Regions from separate parts of the Ferrimonas sp. genome, predicted to be linked through region 3. Evidence: riboswitches for the same ligand, from Rfam matches in the RefSeq annotation. Region 3 holds a riboswitch; each other region holds the start of a gene.

Region 1 (5,570 bases), on a different contig from region 3:
TGAGCTCAAGCGGCCATTGGTGATTGAAGGGGTGGTGTCCCAGATCGAGTTTCTCCAGGATCAGCGCAGCCTCAATGATCTCAACGGCGAACGGGAAGCGATTCGTCTCTCCATCCCCATGGTGGAGAAGGAGACCGCCGAGCTGATTCAGAAACAGTACGAGATGGTGGCCAAGGCCCGCTCAGATGCCCTGAGTGAGCTGAGCACCAGCGAGTCGGAACTGAATCAGATGGAGGAGAGCCGGGTAGGGCTGGAGGATAAACTCAATCGCACCCTGGTCGTCTCCCCCATGCACGGCATCATTCAGACCATCAACGTCAGCACCCTGGGCGGGGTGGTTCAGCCGGGGATGAACCTGGTGGAGATTGTGCCCCTGGAGGGTAACCTGCTGGTGGAGGCGCGCATCAAGCCGGAGGATATCGCCTTTATCCGTACCGGGCTGGAAGCGGTGGTCAAGCTGACCGCCTATGACTTTGCCATCTATGGTGGCCTGCATGGCAAGGTGGTGCACGTCAGCCCGGATACGGTTATCGATGAAGAGGGTCGCAGCTTTTACCTGGTGCGGGTGGAAACCGACCGGGCCTACCTGGGACCCGAGGCCAACCCACTGCCCATCATCACCGGCATGATGACGTCGGTGGACATCCTCACAGGCAAAAAGTCTGTGCTCGATTACCTGCTGAAACCCATTAATCGTGCCCGGGCCAACGCGCTGCGAGAACGCTAGGGGTAACAGAGAGGAGGGCAGTGCCCTCCTTTTTTACAGCCATCAAGCCACGCCTTGCGATCGCAGACCTTTTTGGGCTTGATCTGAGTCTCTAGGGTACTCACTCCTGCTTTCTGGCTTCAGGAGAGTTTGGCGCCGCTGCGCCTTGCTGACTCAGTAGCTGCGTCTGTCCCACCAGGACCTGGACATGTTGTTTCAGTTCTCCAAGAGGCTTTGCTCCCGACACCTGGATCACCTCCCCGCTGGCGTTGTGGCGAAGGATGTTACCGGGAGTGCCGGTTATGCCAATTTTTGCGACCTCGTTGAAATCCTCGAGGACCCGGTTGGCGTGTCGGCCACTGTCCAGGCACTCTTGAAACTGCTCTTTGTTCAGGCCGATCTCCTCGGCCAGGGGGGGGAGGCCCTCAAGGGCAAACCCCTGGCCACCGGACTTGGTACGAAGGTAGATCGCGTCGGTAAAGCGCCAGAAGGCGGAGTCTCCCCCCAGTTCAAAGGCACACTCTGAAGCCTCTGCCTGTTTCTGGGCTCCAGGGTTGTGGGATCCCAGAGGGCAATGGCGATAGACCCAGTTTATCTGCCCATTGGACTGGTCCACCAGCTGTCGTGCGGTAGAGTGAAATCGTTTGCAGAAGGGACACTCAAAGTCTGAGTATTCGATTAGGGAGATGGGGGCATCCGGGTTACCGTAAAAGTGGTCTCGTCCCGGAGTGGGGGGGCGCACCAGTTTCGCCCGCTCCTGAGCCAACTTTTCTCTCTGCTCGCGAGCTTTGGCTCTGGCTTGACGCTGCTGGTCGAAGTACTCCTGAATGCCCTGATCTACCTCCTCCTTCAACTGACCGCTCTCTTTCAGTTCCCGGATCACTTCCCGAGTGATCTGTTCCACCAGAGCGGCGTGCTCCTGCTGCTTTGGGGTCTCCTCTGCCCACACCCAGGAGCTCCAGAGTGAGAGGAGCAAGATTCCTCCCAGCAACGCGACGGTGATACTGAGTGTTCGGTGTATGGTGTCGTTCATGATAACTCCGGTTGGAGGTGACTGAGGCCGGGGGCCGGGGGCCGGCTTGTTCCTGATCTTCGACAAATGGCGCTACCCTTAGGCTAGCTCATCGACAGGTGACGCAGCAGCCGGATGTCGCAGGCTTTTGCCTGATTTATTGAACGCCGAGGCATGAAACTTTTTGTTTTACCTGGATTGACGGGTATTGAATGGTTGCTTTTCAGTCTTTCACTGAAATAGTGATAACTGCATCCGATATATCTTAAATATCATTTTCAACTTGCTGATTTATTATTATTTGGTTTTTTAGTTTTAAATTAAACAGTCCAGTTGTCTTCATGGTTAGGTTAGCCTGAGAGTGTCCAAACACATCTTTAGCGCCATTTCACCAGGCAAAGTAAATTCGGAAATATCGATCAAAAAATCGACGAGTTTACGTTGTCTCCCTTTGCGGTGGTTGTTAGCATGCCTTTACTTCGCGTCAATGAATGCGGGGTTTGTGGGCGAAGTGGGTGCTCACATTTGATGTTCTTGCTGGATTATCAATAAATTGGCCAGATAAAAACCATTTGGTCGGTAAAATAATCGAAAGCACTCCCGAAAAGGCAAGCCTCCGGGCAACTGGTGGTACGCAAAGTCACAGCTCTTTGGTTTAACCAAAGAGGGCTGGACTACCGAAGGAGTCGCGCTGCCTCTGCCCGATTTTGGGAGCTTTCGAGTTTTTGTAAACTTTGAGGGTTCCCAATTGAGAACAATAAACTTCTCCGTGGCTTCGCGCGATCTCGCCGTGGCCAACCTATCCGCTCGCTCCTCGTTGTTCGCTGCCCTTGTTACCTTCGGCTTGTCTCTGCCGATGGCGGTGAACCATGCCAACGCGGCCCCGGCCCAGAGCGCTTCACACAGTCAGCACTCTTTCAGCAGCCAGTCCATGGCCCTCGCCGATCTCATGATGCAGTACCGCCAGGCTGATGAAGCTCAGAAAGCGGCGCTGCTCGATCAATTGGTCAACACGGTACGTGTGCGTCAGGCTGAGTTGATGCAGCTCGCCGAGCACAATCCGGCCGCCGCCCTGAAAGCAGCCCTACCTGCGAACAGCCGCCAGGGAATGCCAGCCGAGGTTCAGGCGATGCTGGAGTATAAAGGCAGTGTTGATGGTGAGCTGGAAGTGTTTTACGAAGATTATGAGGATGGCACTCATAAGTTGCGTCATCAGTTGAAGATGGCCAATGGCAAGCGCATCACTCTGCATCTTGGCAGTCAGGCGAGAGGCCTGGCAAGTGGCACCAAGGTGCGCGCCAACGGCCTGCGCGTAGGCGAGGCTATGGCACTGACCTCGGACAGCGACATCCTGGTCCTGGCGGCCGATGGCACAAACACCAGCAGTGGTGAGCCGGCGCTGACCGATGCGCTGGGTGAACAACGTACCGCAGTACTCTTGGTGAACTTCACCAGCAACACTCAAGAACCCTGGACGGCGCAACAAGCCCATGATCTGGTGTTTGGTGAGGTCGATGACTTTATCCGGGAAAACTCTTTTGGTAAGACCTGGTTGAGCGGTGAGGTGCTTGGTTGGTTCACCCTGGCGGTCGATCCTACCGGCTGCCCAACCATGGACATTGCCCAGGCGGCTAGGAGCGCAGCCATCGACAGCGGTGCAGATCTGTCGGGTTATGACCGTCTGGTGTACGCCTTCCCCAATATCGGTTGTTCCTGGTCAGGTGAGGCCACCGTTGGTGGGTCTCCCTCTCACGCATGGTTTGATGGCACCCTGGACTCAGCTGGAGTGGTGTCTCACGAGCTGGGGCACAACCTGGGGTTGATGCACTCCCACGCCCTGGCTTGTGCGGGCAAGCCCCCCTTGAGTGATGGCTGCATCTCCGTTGAGTATGGAGATGTGCTGGACCGTATGGGGCAGCACACCGCGGGTCATTTCAGTGCCTTTCAGAAGGAGCGCCTGGGCTGGCTCAATTATGCCGGTACCCCTCCGGTTGTGACCGCCAGTGTTTCCGGTGAATATCAACTGGAGCCCGCGTCTTTGCAAAGCAGTGGCACCAAAGCGATACGGGTGCCACGTGATCTGGATCCGGTGACCGGCCAGCAGCGCTGGTACTACCTGGAAACTCACCAGGCACAAGGGTTCGATGAATTCCTGAACAGCTCCCCATACGGTGACAGTGTTCAACAGGGGCTGGTGGTGAGACTGGGAACCGACCAGTATGCCGGCAGTGGCTATCTGCTGGATATGACCCCGGGCAGCCAGTACTACGATTGGAATGACCTGGCCTTGCCGTTGGGGCAGACCTACACAGACAGCACTGCCGGGGTCAGCATCACCCTGACCAGCATCGGCAGCGATGGCGCCACCGTCAGCATCAGCTATGACCAGACCAGTTGCTCTTTTGCCGCGCCTCATCTGGCGGTGACGCCGGGTGAGAGCCAGTGGGTAGCCCCCGGCACACCGGTGACCTACTCCGTCAGCGTCACCAACACCGATGCAGAGGGTTGTGGTGATAGCCCCATCGATCTGGCAGCCAATGTGCCACAGGGTTGGAGTGCTGCCTTTGCCGACTCCTCCCTGAGGCTGGCGCCGGGTGCGACGGCAACCACTGAGTTGACGGTAACCTCTTCCACCTCTGCAACCGATGGCTATTACGACCTGACCGTCAACGCGGTTCACGGTAACGATGCCGCTTATCAGAGCAGTAATGTGGTCACCTACATCGTTAGTGACAGCTCCGGGGGCAGCAATCAGGCGCCGGTAGCCGTGGAAGATAGCGTGGTGCTGACCCAGGTGGAGTCAGTGGTTATCGATGTTATTGGTAACGACTGGGATCCGGATGGTGACGCCCTGCAGGTAGTGGGAACCACGCAAGGGGCCAAAGGAAGTGTCACCCTGCAGGGGGACAACTCCATCCTCTATACGCCGGCAAACAGATTCAAGAGCAGCGACAGCTTCAGTTATCAGCTGTCTGATGGCACCGATACTGTCACCGGTCAGGTCAGCATCACCCTGCAGAAGAGTGGTGGCGGCAATGGTGGCGGTGGAAAAGGAGGTAAGGGCGGCAAGTGAGGAGTTGTTGCCAGTTGCAATCTGTTTAATCAAGACGGGGCGATGGTGTTAACCATCGCCCCGTTTCCTTTTAATGCCTCCTAGTTAGAGGGAAGGGGACTCAGGGGACCTGTGGCACAGTTGTTGTCGCCATTGACCGCCCTCAGGTTACAGGTGGCGGTGTTGGAGATGGCTTCACACTCGCTGGTGCCATCACCCAGCAGCGTACAGCCGGCGCCAGCAGAGTTCACCGGAGCAATGGCGGTGGCCTTCACCTGATCGGAGAAGGGGCAAATATCCCCGGCAGGGATGGTGTCCGGTGAGTAGGAGCCGCTGTAGGTGGTACAGTCACCAGTATCTCCTGCGGGTTGCAGGGTAGTGCTCAGAGGCGTCAGGGTGACGGCCACTCCGGTCGGCATCATGGGGTCGTCCACCAGGGTCAGGTTGGTCAGCGCCACTTCACCTGTGTTGCAGACGGTGCCCTGAACGTTGATGAGCACCGCCAGGTTATCGCCAATATCCTCCAGATCGGCAGCACAACGCTTGACCACATTGAAGGAGGCGGCAAAGGTGCGCAGCGGACAGGTGGCGGAATCGGATGCCGCATCGATGGGGGAGCCATCGGTGCCCTGGGCCCCCAGGGTAACGGTATCGGACGGGCCATTGGATGCGGTGGTTTCGCTGAACTGGTAGATCAGCGCATCGCCGCTGCCCAGGTCGAAGGTGCTGGGGGAGCCTACTACACTGCCATCGGCAATGGCATCCGCCAGTTTGACCGGGTCATCACAATCGATGGTGGG
Region 2 (5,570 bases), on a different contig from region 3:
CAGCAGTGCCATCTTCGGCCACGGCAAAGCTTCGGGTCAGAACCTGTTCGGTCCCTTCACTGCCAAACCAGTAGAGGTGGTGACGCTGGGGTGAGGCTTCACCATTGGGGCCAACAGGGCTCAGTTCCAGGCCGGAGCCGGTCTGGTACCAGACCATCTCGAAGGCGGTGGGGGCGTTGGGATCTTCGTCCGGGCATTGGGCCAGATCGACCCAGCCTGTTCCCTGCTGGTCTGTGGCCACCCCATTGAGGTGCAGATCCAAGACGCAGCCATCCTCGCCTGTGGCAGACAGCCGCAGGTCCAGAGGCGCTTCCAGTCCCTCAAGGGTGAAGGGGCGTACCAGGCTCATGCTGTATTCGCGAATCTGGCCTTCATCCTCTTCGGTGACCTTCATTACGTCGCCGTCCAGGCCCTCTGAGGGCAGCTGGATCAGTACCCAGTCATTCTCGCCAAACTTCATCAGCAGTTGATGCTGGGCGTCGATGAGCCAACTTCCGGCCAGAATTTCGGTATTGTCGCCAGTGGAGTCCATCTCCTCCAGCCACACCTGGACACGACCCTCTGGCATAAAGTGGAGCAGGGCTTCGAAGTCGCTGTCCTTGGCCAGGTAGCGGTTGCCCACCAGGGCGGCCATGGCGGTCTCATCGGCCACCAGGTCCGGGTTGGTTGGCTCTTCCCCGGGCTCAACGCCATCATCGGGCTCCTGGCCGTCGTCAGGCTCGAAGCCACACTCCTCGGCGTCTTCCACTTCACGCAGCTCAGGTGTACCCAGGTTGGCCAGGAAGGCGTCCATGGCCACCTGGTTGAAGCCCCACTGATCGCTGCGGGTCAGGCCCTCGCCAAGAACAAAGCCGTGGCGCACCGCGCCCTCATACTCGGTGAGAAGGGGCTGAGCGCGGCGACGATGGGTGAAGGAGTGGCCCCACTCAGGCAGGTCCAGTACCAGGCCCATGGGCGTCTTGCTCCAGCTGGCGTCGGCGTTTTCTTTCAGCTCGGGAGCGCCGCAGCCGTTGTCATCACACTCATCGTGCTCAACCACATAGAGTTGTACCTTACCCTGGTCCTCCTCGATGGAGCCCTGCAGGGCGATGGCCAGGCTGGTGTCGTCGTCACCGCCGATGTAGACCAGCTTGGGTTCTTCGGTGGTGGCGTCATTCATCAGTTCGGCCAGGGTCTGAACCGGACCTGTGGGCAGAACCACCTGGTTGCACCATTGAACAGAAGCGTCACACTCTGCCCGGTAGGGCAGCATGGCGCGACTCTCAAGCTGCTTGAAGGTCATCTGGTAACCGCTGGCGCCTTCTGGGAACAGCTGATCGCCACTGAACAGGGATTTCCACTCGTGCTCGCCCTTGGCGTAGCGCTTCAGCTTAAGGTCAGAGAGGTCCAGTTGCTGAGCCCAGACCTGCTGGCGGCCATCCATATCGGAGCTGACGATGACGGAGCCATCCTCCTCCAGGGAGACAACCTCCACCTGGTCGTTCATCTCTGCCCAGGCTTCCCCTTTCCACACCAGCATGCCGCGTTGTTCATCTTCGCTGACCTCGACAAAGCCGGCATCGGGGCCGTCGTAGCGGAAGCGGTTAAAGGTGATCAGGGACTCGACCTTCTGGATCTGCTGATAGCCCAGCTCGCGCTCCTTGATGCACTGGTTGGTGCTGGCGTCGAAGAACACATCGGAGTGGCCATCCAGTTCGAACATGCCCCCTTCGGACTCGAGCAGGGTCACCAGGCTGGCCTCTTCCAGGTCGCCACGCTCACGTTTGCGCTCGACTCTGTCCTGAACCTCTTCGGGGTCAAGAGGCAGCTCGCCGGCAACCTCATCGGCGATGGTGTCGGCATCGGGCTCCTGGCCGTTGGCTTCCGCCTCATCGACCCGGTTTACCAGACGCTCCAGGTTTTCGGTCAGGGTTTCGGCGATGGCATCCGCGACTTCGTTGTCTTCGGCATCACCACCGGTGCCGCCGTTCTGCTCGACGGCGTGTTTCGCCTTGGCAGTGACACGGGCGACCACCTGGGCGACCCGGTGCAGTCGTTTGTAGCCGTCGCCATTGGCCTGCTGTTGTTTGCCGGCAATGTAGTCTTCCACCAGGCTCAGGTCTGAGCCCAGAATGCCCAGAGTCTGTTCCAGGGCCGCGGCCGCGGTCTCCTGGTCCACTCCGGCTCTGTCCATCTCAGAGGCGAGCAGGGTGGTCAGGGGGCTGACAAACTCCACCACACCGGCCGGTGCCGTCATGGTGTAGCCCTGGGTCAGCACTACGCCCGGGTTGTCTTCATCCTCGGTCTGGCCGGCGATCACCTTAACCAGCATCTGCACCTGGCTGAGATCCAGGGCCGCATCGAGGTTTTCGAAACTGTACTGGCCTCCGGCCTGGGTCAGGGTGCTGGGCTCATCGGCATCGCATTCGCCGTTGCTGTTGAGATCCAGGCACACCTGGGCATTGACCAGGTAACCATCGGCGGTGGCGCCTTGAAGGCTTTGGCCTGGCTGGGGTTCGGGTTGCGGAGCCGGGGCGGAGTCTGAGGAGCCGCCGCCGCAGGCGGTGAGTTGGGTCAGTGCCGCTGTCAGGGACAGGGCGATAAGGTGGCGCTTGAACTGCATAAATCTACCATCTCCAATGGTTGATCCTATCCAAACGCTGTCTTTGGCTGTATGGAGCCCCAAAAACAAACAGGGGCCCTCCGCTGGAAACCCCGCTATCTCACCTGGGCGAGACCGGAAGCTTTGCGTCCCAACCTCACGGTTGGTTTGCCATTGTCAGCGTAACGAAAATCGAACCCAAGGCTCGGTTTTATCTTGGGTCGGGCCCATTAGAGCATGGTGAAGTGAGGGTGTCAGTGGGTGTACTTGGTGCTGAGATTAAGTGATGAGCGCCTGTAAATATTATCTTTACAAATCAGTTGTTTGAAGTGGCGCTAAGAGGCCGAACCAGTTGAGCTGATTCGGCCTGAGGGGACTATTTGAGGATTTCGGCCAGATCCTGCTCCAGGGAGTGCTCAGGAGTCTCGACGATGCGGCCGATCTCCTTGCCATCCTGGATCACCATGAAGGTGGGGATACGCTTGAACTCGTAGGCGGCAGCCAGGTTCTGCGGATCGGATTTCTGGCGGTCGACACCGATGTAGCGGGCCGACAGATTGTCATTGTTCACCAGCTCCAGCAGCTTGGCAAAGCGTGGGGTCTCGCGATGGCAGTCGGGACACCAGGTGCCGATGATCACTACGATCTCGGTGGGGGTGTCTACCGCCTTCAGGGCATCAATCCACTTGGATTCGGGGGCGTAGCTGTCGAAGTTATCGCCGTAGCCGGGGATCGCTTCCATAATATCGGCCATGGCCAGTTCACCGGTCAAAATTACCTCCTGTTTCTCCTCTTGGGTGCAGGTGGCGAAGGGACCTTTCTGGCCCTCTTCGAAACCACAGCCGGAGTTTGCCATAGCGGAGGTGCTCATCAAAGCCGGGGCCAGCATCATGGCCAGCAAAGTTGTCTTTTTCATGGTGCTCTCATTCTCTCTATCCTGCTGATCAGTCTGACTCAGAATTGTCGACTATGTTCTTCCAGAATTGTGGAAACGTGACCGGGATCGGTCAAAACCGAACAGGGGTAGGCAATGAAAAGGGGAGCCGAGGCTCCCCTTGTGTCATTGAGGTGTTTACCTTACTTCTCGTTCAGCCACTGGGCCACACGTTTGGCGAAGTAGGTCAGGATGCCATCGGCTCCGGCGCGCTTGAAGCAGAGCAGGGACTCCATCACGATCTTGCGCTCGTCCAGCCAGCCGTTCTGGATGGCGGCCATGTGCATGGCGTACTCGCCGCTCACCTGGTAGGCGAAGGTGGGCACCTGCAGCTCGCTCTTCACTCGACGTACGATGTCCAGGTAGGGCATGCCAGGCTTCACCATCACCATATCGGCGCCCTCTTCGATGTCCATGGCCACCTCTTGCAGGGCCTCATCGGAGTTGGCGGGATCCATCTGGTAGGTGTGCTTATTGCCACCTTTGAGGTTGCCGGCTGAACCGACCGCATCGCGGAAGGGACCGTAGTAGCTGGAGGAGTACTTGGCGGAGTAGGCCAGGATCTGGGTGTTCACATGACCCGCCTCTTCCAGGGCGTCACGGATGGCACCGATGCGGCCATCCATCATGTCGGAGGGTGCCACAACGTCGGCACCGGCTTCTGCGTGGGACAGGGCCTGTTTCACCAGCACTTCGGTGGTGATGTCATTGAGGATGTAACCCTCGTCGTCAATGATGCCGTCCTGACCGTGGGTGGTGAAGGGATCCAGGGCCACGTCGGTGATCACGCCCAGCTCGGGGAACTCACGTTTCAGGGCGCGGACCGCTTTCTGGGCCAGACCCTCTGGGTTGTAGGCCTCTTCGGCACCCAGGGATTTCTGCTCCTGAGGGGTAACCGGGAACAGGGCTACGGCAGGCACACCCAGCTCTACCAGCTCGCGGGCCTCTTCGATCAGCAGATCGATGGAGAGACGCTCGACGCCAGGCATGGAGTCGACCACTTCCTTACGGGCATTGCCCTCCAGAACGAACACCGGATAGATCAGATCGTTGACGCTCAGCTGGCTCTCGGCCATCAGGCGGCGGGAGAAGTCATGGCGACGCATCCGACGCATACGGCGGCGGGAAAAAGGTCCGGTTACAACGGTCACTTGCAGCTCCTTATGAATGAGGGGGTATCGCCAAAGACCGATCACGGTGTGACGGGGGTCAAGGCCGATATGACGGCGTCAATATTAGCAAACTCTACTCCTTAAGGCAGGAGCTTAATCACACTTGAAACAGGCGCTTGGCATTCTGTAGACAGTGATGGGACAGCGCATCCACGCTTTGGTTGCGCAGCTCGGCCACTTTATTGGCGATGTGTGGCAGCCATCTCGGTTCGTTGCGCCGTGTCTTGGGTTTGGGGCGGATATCCCTGGGGAGCAGGTAGGGAGCATCGGTCTCCAGCAACAGGCGATCATCGGGGATCTGCGGCACCAGCCTGGCAAGTTCTGCGCCCCGGCGCTCGTCGCAGACCCAGCCTGTGATGCCGATGTAGAGATCCAGCTCCAGGGCCTGTTGCAGCTCCTGTTCGCTGCCGGTGAAGCAGTGCAGCACACCGCCGCTGAGGTCGCCGCGCACGTCCGAGACCATGGCGGTGAACTCCGCTCCTGCATCCCGGCAGTGCATCAGCGCCGGTTTGCCCAGATCGCAGGCCAGCTTGAGCTGGGCTTCGAAGGCGCGGCGCTGGTCCGGTCTAGGAGAGAAGTCCCGGTTGAAGTCCAGGCCGCACTCCCCGACGGCCACCACCTTGGGGTGGCGGCACAGATCCTCGATGTGTTCTATGCTGGCGGCGTCAAAGTGACTGGCGTAGTGGGGGTGGATGCCGGCGGTGATGAAGATGCCGGGATACTGCTCCGCCAGTGGCTGCAGCTGTTGCGCTTCCTCCAGGTCACTGGCCAGGCCGATAAGGGTGTCGACCCCGGCTTCCCTGGCGCGGGTAAGCACCAGTTCAAGGTCGTCCCTGAACTGGCTGGAGGTCAGGTTTACGGCGATGTCGATCATTGCACTCGC
Region 3 (5,570 bases):
TTGAAGGCGTAATCCCAGGTGCAGGTACCGTCACTGTTGTAGCGCATATGGTCGGTGAAGAAGCCGTGGATATCTCGTACCCGCTGCTCCATCACAGGCTCGCCGCCGTCCAGCCACTTGTTCACATAGATCATGGCGATACCCATGGTCATGTCGTGGTTGTAGGGCATGGGGTTGGAGAACAGCCCCGAGTCGCCATAGTCGCTGTTTTTGTAGTTAACGTAGAAGTAGGACCCCTGAATCGCACTGTTTTTGGTGGTGCTGTATGAGGAGTCGTGGCTGCGGATGATCCGCGCCGCTTCCGCCAGGTACTGGTCCGCCTTGGTTGTGTACTGAGTCTTGTTGGCCGACTTGATGTAGTCAGCAACCCGGGTGATGGCGTTCAGGATCTGGCCATCACTCAGCACCTCAATACGCCAGCCGTTGTAGGGGCGACGCCAGCCTGGAGCAGGTTTGCCAGGGTTGTTGAGGAAGTACTTGGGGGCCAGGTCGTAGGGCTGGCTACCCAGGTTCAGCTCGCCACGGGCAACGCGCTTCTCGTCGGTGTAGTTGAACATGTGGTCAATCAGTTCAACGGCGTAGTCCAGGTACTTGTCGTCGTTGAAGGTCTTGGCCATGGTCAGGTAGGAACGCAGCCAGTAGTGACCTTCCCAGGCAAACTTCTTCTGATCGTTGCCATTGGTGGTGTTCAGCAGGGGACGGCCATTGCCATACACATTGTTGAACTGAGCGTCCCACTCTGCCTGAGTCGCCAGCAGAGGACGGGGAGCGACCACGTTCTGGCTGATGGTCAGGAAGTCGCCTGAGCCGACACCGGACAGATAGCTGGCGTCGGTGCTGTTGCTCTTGGTTTCGATCACGCCCTGGCTGGCATTGAAGGTGTAGCCGCGAACATTGCTGTCGTTGCTGTAGTCAATCAGAGCCAGAGACTGAAGGGTACCCTTGCTGTAGCTGCTGCCGTTGCGGAAAGCTGCATCATAGCTGGCGTTGGTGGACACCGCGCCATTGTTGGTTGATACCGTGGTCTGGCCGTCGGAAGCGGTCAGAACGCCAGACTTTACGTTGATCTCTACGTAACGGGTCTGGTCGAAGGCGAACCTGCCATCGATGCGCACGGTGGAGCCGCCAAACTTGGCTTCCACGCTGTGGTGGCTGAACGCCAGGTAGTTGCCGTTACCGCTTATCAGGTAGCTCTTGGCATCGGCGTTGCCGTCAAGCTGGCTCAGCCAGCCAACAACGCGGTACTCACCGCCAGGCTGCCAGGTCTGCAGGTCCAGGTAGGCACCGTTGCCATCGAACTGCACCGCCTTGGCGTCGGCAGGCAGAAGCAGGCCAGCATCCGGGTTGGTCACCGGGGGATCAACTGGGTCTACAGGATCCACCGGGTCGACTGGGTCTACCGGGTCAACGGGATCAACCGGGTCTACTGGATCAGTCGGTTCGGTCGGGTCTGTGGGCTCGGTTGGATCAACAGGGTCCACTGGGGCATCAGACTCGGGGTAGAAGGCATCCCACTGAGCCTGGTCGAAGTGAGTAGGTTCGGGGTTAGACACACTCAGGTTGCCCTGGAAGTAATCAGAGCCGCTGGTGTTGTGCACAGTACCGTTGTTGCCGCCCAGCTCCACCATGCCTTGCTCGGCATCGAAGGCGTAGGTGCGTGAGTTGGCAGGGTCCGCGTAATCGATCAGGCTGATGGCTTGCAGGGCACCCTTGGAGTAGGTGCCGTTGCGGCGGTAGAGCCAGTCGAAAGAGACCGCAGTCGGATCAAAGGCTGTGCTGCTGGCAGAGGCGGTGGTGACACCGTCGCTGGCGGTCAGCTTGCCGTAGTCGATGGTCACATCGATGTAACGCTGACCGGCGAAGTCAAACTTACCCCAGATTCCGGGGAAGTCGCTGCCGTACTTCACCTGCACATCTTTGTGGGTGAAGCCGATAAACTCGGAGGTGCCGGAATTGCTCAGCAGGTAGGTGCGCGCGCCGCTGTCGCTGTCCAGCTCGGTCAGCCAGGCCACAACCCGGAACTTACCCTTGGGCTGCCAGGAAGCGATCTCACCGAAGTTGTTGACGCCGTCGAAGCGTACCGCCTGACCTGTGGTTGCAGGAGGCGTGGGCTCAACGGGATCGGTAGGCTCAACCGGATCAGTCGGCTCAACAGGATCTGTGGGCTCAACCGGGTCGGTGGGCTCAACGGGATCTGTAGGCTCAACTGGGTCAGTGGTGTCAGTGCCACCGAATACGGCTTGCCATTCGGCGTCGCTGAACACACTGCTGTCGGGGTTGGTTACCTGGTGAGTACCCACGGAGTAGTCACCGGTCTGTACGCCGGCGAGGGTGTTTACCCCACTGGTGCCACCCACTTCCGCCAGGCCCTGGTCGCTTTCAAAACCATAGGCGCGGGAGTTTTCCGGGTTGACCAGATCCATCAGGATGATCGCCTGTACGCCAGCCAGGGAGAAATCTTTGCTGCCGCGGCGCATCAGCCAGTTGTAGCCGACGCTGGTGGGGTCGATGGCGCTGTTGCTGATGCTGTGAGTCACCTGACCATCGGTGGCGGTCAGTTTGCCGAAATCGACGGTCAGATCCAGGTACTTGGTGGCGTTGAAGCTGAACTTGTTCCAGATACCGGGGTACTGGCCGTTCCACTGCCCCTGAACACTGCCATGGTTCAGACCGATGAACTCCTTGGATTTGGAGTCACTGAGCAGGATGGTGCGCTGATCGGCAACGGGGTCCAGTTCGCTCAGGTAGGCGATGACGCGGAACTTACCTGTTGGCTGCCAGGTGGCAATCTCGCCATAGGCGTTGTCACCGTTAAAGCGTGCAGCGGTAGACTCACCGGAAGGCGCAGGTTCGACAGGATCTGTCGGCTCCACTGGGTCGGTCGGTTCCACTGGGTCAGTGGGCTCTACTGGGTCGGTAGGCTCCACGGGATCGACACCGCCGTTGCCAAATGCGGCATTCCACTGACCATCGTCAAAATGGTCAGGCGCGGGGTTGTCGATGGTATGGGGGCCGGTGCGCCAGTCGCCTGTGCCAATGTTCACCAGAGGGTCAAAGGACGCGCTGCCGCCTACCTCGACCAGGCCTTTGCCCTGATGAAAGGCAAACGCTCGGGAATTGGCGGCATTCGCCAGATCGATCAGGGCCAGTCCCTGGATGGCACCCTGAGAGAAGTCGCTGTAACCGCGGCGATAGAGCCAGTCAAATGCGGTCGCAGTGGGCTGGATGCTCTTGTTGCGCACACTCCTGGTGGAGGTGCCGTCGGATGCAGTCAGCTTGCCGTAATCCACCTGGATCTCCAGGTAGCGCGAGGTGGCGAAATCCAACTTGTTCCAAACACCCGGATAGTCGCTGCCCCATTTACCCTGAACGCTGCTGTGGGTAAATGACAGGAAATCGGTGGTTGAGGATGAACTCAGAAGGATCGTCCTGTTACTGGACGTTGGATGAAGCTCGGCCAACCAGGCGACAACCTTGTAGGGGCCGCTGGGTTGCCAGGCATCAATCTTGGAATAGGCGTCGCTGCCGTTGAAATGAACGGCGTTGGATGCGGTTACGGTCGTAGGAAAAAAAATAGAGAGAAAGAAAACAAAAACAAGGGCATGCGATAGCGCACCACCTTGCCCAAGTGGTTTCCCCCAATAAAACTGCCGAGCCATAATGACAAGCCTCAATTTAGCTGGGCAGACAAAATGGCGACGTCAGTGAGGGACTGCGACTACAAGACACAACCTCCATTCTAATAAGGAGTTGTGTGTCCACAGTACACCATCGACATGAGGTAATCCCGCTATCATGGACCGAAGTCTTTAGACCGGAGATATTGCGTCCTTAGCTTTCGCTAAGTTTGCCTTTGTCTGCTGTCGTGGTTACAACAGTCGCTCGCAACATGTGGTTAACATTCCTTATGTGTTGCAAGCGACGCGTGTGCCCTAAGGCGAGGTTAGAATGCCTAATCAATGATCGAAAAACAACCTAATGTTTGGAAATGTAGGGTAAAAATGGCGCAAAGTGGTGTTTATCTAACCTTAAAACAGCCACTTCCGTGAGTGGTAAAAATTTTGTTATTTACTATGTGCAAAAGGTTCTTTGTCAGTAGGGAAAATTTAATTTAGGCGGACATTGTGTGAGGGGAGAATCTCATTTGTGAGAATTGTGTGGACAAGATCTGCCCGGTTGAGGGTGTTTTTTCCCGGGAGGTGGAGGGACCAGCACAGCCTGCCTAAACTTAGACCAGTTAAAGGAAACAGAGAGTTGACTTCGTGGACGAGACAAAAGTGCCGGTCAGCGAATGCGAGCAAAGGAAGGATGCCCCCCCTTTTCTGGTACAGCCCGATGAACTCGTCGACAGTCTGAGGGGCTGCCCGGATGGGACGCCTCTTTTGGTGGATGTGGACGATACCCTGTGGCTCAGTAACTCCACCGAACAGTTTATTGCTTCGGTACAGCCGTCCCTGCTGGTGGCTCTGCTGCTGCAATTTATGGACGTGTTGCAACCCTGGCGGTGGTTTACCGGCACTGAACAGCGCCATTACCGGGATCTCTATCGGGTCAAAGCTTTGCTTATCCTGTTTCCCTGGTCCAGGAAGCTGTGGGTCAGACGTGTCAGGCAGTTGGGGCCTGGGTTTGTTAACCACAGGCTGGTCGAACCGTTGCGGCGTCACCATGGTCCCATCTATCTGGTGAGCTACGGCTTTGACTTTATCGTGAAGCCCTTGCTGGAAGCCGCCCAAATTCCCTGGCCATTGCAGGTGAGTTCAACATTGGACAATGCAGTCCATTTCCGTCAGCAAGGAAAAGCGCAATCCATCAGGTTGTCTCTTGGTGAGAAGGTGTTAGGGCGAGCCTGGTGCGTCACTGACAGCATGCTGGACAGGGATCTGCTCGAGGCCAGCGCGAAGGGCTTGCTGTGCAGATGGCCAGAGAGCCGCCCTGTACGGGCAGGCATGGATCCCATGCTGCCCTTCGTGTATACCAAGAAGGTAAAGCGCCCCACGGAGAGCTACTTTACCCGATCCGTCATAGGCCATGACTACCTGACCATAGTGTTGGTGTTCGGCTTAACCAGCCCTGAGCCCCTGCTCACCTGTGCCAGCCTGTTTCTCTTCCTGCTCTCCTATTTCAGTGCCTATGAGATTGGCTATGCCGAGAATGACAGGCTGGGTCTGCTCTACGAGGCCAAGCCTAAGGTCAGTGAGGCGTTTCTCAGGCTGGGCAGTGCCTTTCGACCCTGGTTTGCCTGGGTGTGTGCCATGGCTCTGGCGCTACCCGCCGCCTGGCTGGCGCGGGATCTCAGTTGGGTGCCCCGGGTGTCGGGTATGCAGGGCATGGAAGCGACGCTCTCGGTCTGGATCAGCTTCATGCTGTTGCTCCTGGTGGTAAGAGGCACCTTCTTCTGGTTTAACCGCATCAGGGAGAGAGGACGCGCGGTACCCATGCTGCTGCTGCAACTGGCCAGAACCGCGGGGTATTTCGTTGTGTTCAGCTCTTCGCTGGTTGGGGCACTTTTCTGCTTTACCCACGGTCTGTCCAAATGGATACCCTATGTGACCTATCGATTTGGGGGGGAA
Region 4 (5,570 bases), on a different contig from region 3:
GCTTTCTTCGTGGTGGTGTACCTGCACATGTTCCGCGGCATGATGTACGGCTCCTATCAGAAGCCTCGTGAGCTGCTGTGGATCTTCGGCATGCTGATCTTCCTGATCCTGATGGCCGAAGCCTTTATGGGCTACCTGCTGCCCTGGGGTCAGATGTCCTACTGGGGTGCCCAGGTGATCATCTCCCTGTTCGGTGCCATTCCGGTGATTGGTGATGACCTGACCCTGTGGATCCGTGGTGACTACGTGGTGTCCGGTGCCACCCTGAACCGCTTCTTCGCCCTGCATGTGATTGCCCTGCCTCTGGTGCTGGTGGTGCTGGTGTTCCTGCACATCATCGCCCTGCACGAAGTGGGTTCCAACAACCCTGACGGCATCGAAGTGAAGAAGAACAAGGGCCCTGACGGTTGGCCTGTGGATGCAATTCCCTTCCACCCTTACTACACCGTGAAGGACATCATGGGCGTAGCGGGCTTCCTGATTCTGTTCTGCTACGTGCTGTTCTTTATGCCTGAGGGTGGTGGTTACTTCCTGGAGCGTCCTAACTTCGAGGCGGCCAACCCGCTGAAGACCCCTGAGCACATCGCTCCGGTCTGGTACTTCACCCCCTTCTACGCCATCCTGCGCGCCATTCCAGACAAACTGCTGGGTGTGGTCGGCATGGGTGCGGCCATCGGCGTACTCTTCGTGCTGCCCTGGCTGGATCGCTGCAAGGTGAAGTCCATCCGCTACCGTAGCGGTCTGCACAAGCTGAACCTGGCCCAATTCGTGGTGTGTTTCATCATCCTGGGTTACCTGGGCGCAGTACAGGCAACTCCTGCCCTGACCCTGCTGGCCCGAGTCTGTACCCTGGGCTACTTCGGCTTCTTCGTGCTGCTGTTTGTCTACAGCAAGAACGAAAAGTGCAAACCGGTTCCAGAGAGGGTGACAGGCTAATGAAAAAGGTATTCGCAGTATTGATCGCTTGCCTGCCGGCCCTGGCTTACGCCGCCGGCGGCAGCAATGAACACGTGGTCAGCGCCAACATCGACCTGACTGACAAGGACTCTCTCAAGCGTGGTGCCCAGGCGTTTATGGATAACTGCAGTGGCTGTCACAGCCTGCAGTACCAGCGCTATCAGCGCATCGCCGACGATCTGGAGATGACCGCAGATGAGGTCAGCGCCCTGATTCACACCGATGCCAAGGTGGGTGAGCAGATCACTTCTGCCCTGAGCGGTGATGACGGTGCCCAATGGTTTGGCGCGGCGCCACCGGATCTGACTCTGGAAGCCCGTCTGAGAAGTCCTGACTGGATCTACTCCTATCTGAAGACCTTCTATGTGGATGAGAGCCGTCCATTCGGTGTCAACAACCTGGTGTTCCCTGCCGTGGGCATGCCCCATGTTCTGGAGGGGCTGCAAGGCACTCCGGTTCTGCAGGAGGATGGCACCATTGTGGCCACCGGCGGTACTCTGACCGCCGAGGAGTACGATCAGTATGTCCGTGACATCACCAACTTCCTGGCGTACACCGGTGAACCGGTCAAGCTGGAGCGTGAACGTCTGGGCAAATGGGTACTGGGTTTCCTGTTTATCTTCTTCATCGTGGCCTACCTGCTGAAGAAGGAATACTGGCGTGATGTACACTAAACGCCAATAAGGTTACAATCTACCTCTTGCGCAGTTGGGGGCGGTCTCGCCCCCAACTGTTTTACCGTTTCTGAAAGAGTTTGGAGGATTCGATGGCTGTTGCTGCCAATAAGCGCTCTGTAATGGCACTGTTTTCCGGTGCTAGTGATCTGTACAGCCACCAAGTGCGCATCGTGTTGGCTGAGAAGGGCGTGGGTGTCGAGGTGATTCAGGTTGACCCCAACCATCTGCCGGATGAGCTGGTGGAGTTGAACCCCTACAACAGCGTACCGACCCTGCTGGACCGCGAGCTTGTTCTGTATAACTCCCGCATCATCATGGAGTACCTGGACGAGCGATTCCCTCATCCACCGCTTATGCCGGTATACCCAGTATCCCGTGGCCAGAGCCGTCTGATGATGTACCGCATCCAGAAAGATTGGTATGCCCTGGCCGAGCGCATCATGCGTGGAGACCGCGCGGAAGCGGCCCGCAAAGAGCTGACTGAAAGCATCCTGGGACTGGCGCCCGTGTTTGCCGAGACTCCCTACTTCATGAGTGAGGAGTTCACCCTGGTCGATTGTTACCTGGCGGCCCTGTTCTGGCGTCTGCCTCAGCTGGGTATCGAAGTGAGCGGTCGCGGCAGCAACGAGGTCAAAGCCTACATGACCCGCGTATTTGAGCGTGAGTCCTTCAAGGCTTCCCTGACTGAAGCCGAGCGTGAGCTGCGCATCGGTGTCTGAGCTGAGCCCTCAACGCCCCTACCTGCTGCGGGCGATGTATGACTGGCTGGTGGACAACGGTCTGACCCCCCACCTGGCGGTCAATGCGGATCTGCCCGGTGTGGTCGTTCCTCGTCAGTATGTGAAGGAAGGCCAGATCGTGCTGAACGTGGCGCCTCACTCTGTGGGGAATCTTCAGCTGGGCATCGATGAGGTTCGGTTCAATGCCCGCTTTGGTGGACAGCCCCAGGCCCTGGTCCTGCCCCTGTACGCCATCGAGGCGATCTACGCCCGCGAGAACGGAGCTGGCACCCTGTTCCCGCCGGAAGAGGCGTACGAGCAGGTGCTCGAGGGCGATGATGCGCCCCTGCCGGAACCGTCGGCCACAGAGGCTGAACCCAAGCCGGAGGCTCCGCAGAAGGGGCGCCCCAGCTTACGAGTGATCAAATAAAGACGAAACGCGGCCATGGCCGCGTTTTTTATTGTCCTTTTCATGGAAAGTTCCATGAACTTTGTTCGGGAATCCGGAGCAAAGGTTCGGGATAACTCCGTGCTTCAAGCTGAACGAATTGTAACCGATCCCTTTGGTGTGATCTGGATCGCAAAATTGCCTTTATGGACTAAAGTTTTCCAGCAAGAGACGAGCCTTGTGTTCTCGCCCGTCAGCACAAGAGAAATGCTCAATATCCCAGTTGCTTACCCTTATCTTTCATCAATTCCACGTTCGACATTCTGTTTAACCTCCTTCTAAAGTTTGGTTAAACAAGGTCATAAATCACTCAGAAATGGTCCTCTTTTCAAGTCAACTTGGTGAATTTGAGTGGTTTGTCCAGAAAGTGGTCGATCAGTATTCTGTTCCCCAGTTATTTCGGTGCATCCCCGGTTGGGGACACCAGTTCAACACTCAATTATCAGACAGCAGATAAAGGCAACTCCCTTTGTGGGAGGCGCAAAGTCACCGGTCTTACCATCAGTGGCAAGACAGCGGGACTACCTCATGTCTGGCATCGGTCTTCCTTCCCGGGTTGAAGTCCCTGCCTGCGCACGCCTCTTATCTGCCGACAGTTGGAGAAATCAGACTTGAATCGGCAACAAGAACAGATTAACAACGGCATCGTACCGTTGAAGAGCTTGTTTGGGGCAGCACTTCTTACTTTTACCCTGAGCGCCTGTGGCGGTTCAGGAGGGGACAGCAGCAATCCGGACCCGGATCCGGAGCCGCCGCCGGTGATTCCTGACCCAGATCCTGAGCCGGACCCGGATCCAGACCCAGAGCCGGACCCGGACCCCGAGCCGGACCCGGATCCTGAGCCGGACCCGGACCCGGATCCTGAGCCGGACCCGGATCCCGAGCCGGACCCGGATCCCGAGCCAGACCCGGATCCGGAGCCAGAGCCGGATCCCGAGGTGGCGCCTGTACTGCAGGGCGATGCGGTCTACTTTGATGGCCAGGGTGCCTATGGCGAGATTGCCGACTGGCGTGCCGATGGTGAATTCCGGCTGGTGGCCTGGCTGGATGACGTGAACAGCGATCCTGCGGCCAGCACCGTACTGGTGTCGGCGGATGACGGAGACTACCTCTCCTTCAGCCACAACAGCGTCGAAGGCCGATGGAACGGCAACACCGTGTTGCTCACCGGCCCGTTCGAGTTCAATCGTACCCGCTATGTGGAGATCACCGTGGACAACGGTAAGCTCAGCGCGTCCGATGGCGAGAGTCAGGCCAGCATCAGCGATGGCGCAGTGGATGCCGATGCGGCGACCTACCGCTGGATCTATCGCCTGAATGACAGCTACTCCAGTGGCGGACTGCAGGCTCTGGCGCTGGTCGATCTGGACAATGCGGAGAAGACCCGGACCCTGACCTTCGAGCAGGGGCAGGGTGTGGTGGCCTCAGGTGACGGTGCCGAGGGCACCCATCTGTTGCACGGGCTGGACAGCGGCGACTGGCAGGCGATCACCTCCAACGTGTCGGCACCGGTGCCCCATGTGGCCAGTCAGGCGGACTGGGATGCTCAGTTCGACAAGAGCTATCCAAATCAGCGTCCGCTTATCGGAACCACCAATGGCAACGACGAGAAGAAGTTTGCCTGGCAGGGTCACTACTGGATGCGCGCCTATGTGCGTATGGCCGAGACCTATGGTGACACCAAGTATCTGGACTATGCGGTGGAGTTGGCTGATCACATGTTCAACTACACCGATGAGAAGCGGGTTGAACGTGGTGAGCTCAATATCCACAACGAGCCCTATGAAGGACTGGCACCCAAGCTGTACCTGAATACTCCGGGTCTGCCGGTACCTGGCTGGCGTCGTCCCTATAACGGTGCCTGGAGAAATGAGGCGTTGACCGACGGTATGATCCTCAACAGCATCCTGCGACTGGTGGATCACATCAAGAGTGAGAACCTCACCCAGTACATGGAGCGGGCGGATTACTACATAGGCCGGGCCGAGCGAATCGTGCGCGCGCACGACAGCTCGTTCAGCACCACCAAAAACGGTGCCATTCAGGGGTCCTACTTCTATGTGAACTACAAGAATGAAGACTATGGCGACGGTGGCCTGTTCTCCAACCCACTGCCGTTCAATCACGACATGACCCTGGGTACGGCGATGATCTACCTGGACAAGTGGGGTCAAGCCAACAGCGACCTGGGCCAGAAGGCCAGGGAGATCCTCGGTTTCTATATGGACAATCTGAGGATGGAGAGCGACAACCTGTGTAACTGGGACTACCAGTTCCTGGCCAACGGTGGCGGCAAGATGGAGGACTTCAACCATGCCCACCTGGATGTTGGCTTCATGGTTGTGGCCCGCCAGGAGGGGCTGCTGGACAACGACGAACCTCTGCAGTGCATGGCCAATGCCCTGGTCGAGCGCGTGTTCCTGGCGCCCGCCATGGCCAGTTTCGGCGTGGATGGCACCGGCGTCAGTTCCACCTGGGATCAGATGGCCATAGGCTACGACTGGATTGAGCTTCAGGGGTGGGATCCTCGGGTGGGCCTGGTGGCCGACCACATCCTGCGCCACTACGGGGACCTGAGCTGGTATCGCGCCTATCTGGGGGCTGCCAACTCCCTCTACTGGCAAGCTCAGGCGCAGTAACGGGCGATGACCATCGGCCAACCTCCTGCGTGAACCGGAATCGACCGGATAATCGCTCAGGGGGGACTCCCTCGGGAGTCGTCAGGCCAGCCGGCACAGCGCCGCCATATATCACGGGGTCCCTTGTCGG

Evidence for each region. Region 3 has a riboswitch for cyclic di-GMP ahead of ACN0RV_RS07700 (hypothetical protein). Riboswitches for the same ligand answer to the same signal wherever they lie in the genome.
Region 1: linked by a shared signal. The riboswitch ahead of ACN0RV_RS12770 (Ig-like domain-containing protein) and the one ahead of ACN0RV_RS07700 (hypothetical protein) in region 3 are both predicted to bind cyclic di-GMP.
Region 2: linked by a shared signal. The riboswitch ahead of ACN0RV_RS01140 (hypothetical protein) and the one ahead of ACN0RV_RS07700 (hypothetical protein) in region 3 are both predicted to bind cyclic di-GMP.
Region 4: linked by a shared signal. The riboswitch ahead of ACN0RV_RS01755 (hypothetical protein) and the one ahead of ACN0RV_RS07700 (hypothetical protein) in region 3 are both predicted to bind cyclic di-GMP.

What each region holds. Positions count from the first base shown of each region.
Region 1 is NZ_JBLXDO010000013.1:98,971-104,540, reverse strand. It holds gene ACN0RV_RS12780 (HlyD family type I secretion periplasmic adaptor subunit) at 1-727, shown strand, start outside; gene ACN0RV_RS12775 (DsbA family protein) at 828-1,739, opposite strand; cyclic di-GMP riboswitch class I at 2,316-2,400, shown strand; gene ACN0RV_RS12770 (Ig-like domain-containing protein) at 2,467-4,791, shown strand; gene ACN0RV_RS12765 (hypothetical protein) at 4,872-5,570, opposite strand, start outside.
Region 2 is NZ_JBLXDO010000001.1:243,917-249,486, forward strand. It holds gene ACN0RV_RS01140 (hypothetical protein) at 1-2,602, opposite strand, end outside; cyclic di-GMP riboswitch class I at 2,685-2,764, opposite strand; gene ACN0RV_RS01145 (thioredoxin family protein) at 2,958-3,497, opposite strand; gene hemB (porphobilinogen synthase) at 3,659-4,630, opposite strand; gene ACN0RV_RS01155 (TatD family hydrolase) at 4,785-5,561, opposite strand; gene ACN0RV_RS01160 (hypothetical protein) at 5,558-5,570, opposite strand, start outside.
Region 3 is NZ_JBLXDO010000006.1:70,229-75,798, forward strand. It holds gene ACN0RV_RS07700 (hypothetical protein) at 1-3,326, opposite strand, end outside; cyclic di-GMP riboswitch class I at 3,778-3,862, opposite strand; gene ACN0RV_RS07705 (HAD family hydrolase) at 4,263-5,570, shown strand, end outside.
Region 4 is NZ_JBLXDO010000001.1:365,578-371,147, forward strand. It holds gene ACN0RV_RS01735 (cytochrome b) at 1-936, shown strand, start outside; gene ACN0RV_RS01740 (cytochrome c1) at 936-1,631, shown strand; gene sspA (stringent starvation protein SspA) at 1,724-2,353, shown strand; gene ACN0RV_RS01750 (ClpXP protease specificity-enhancing factor) at 2,346-2,783, shown strand; cyclic di-GMP riboswitch class I at 3,250-3,330, shown strand; gene ACN0RV_RS01755 (hypothetical protein) at 3,413-5,440, shown strand.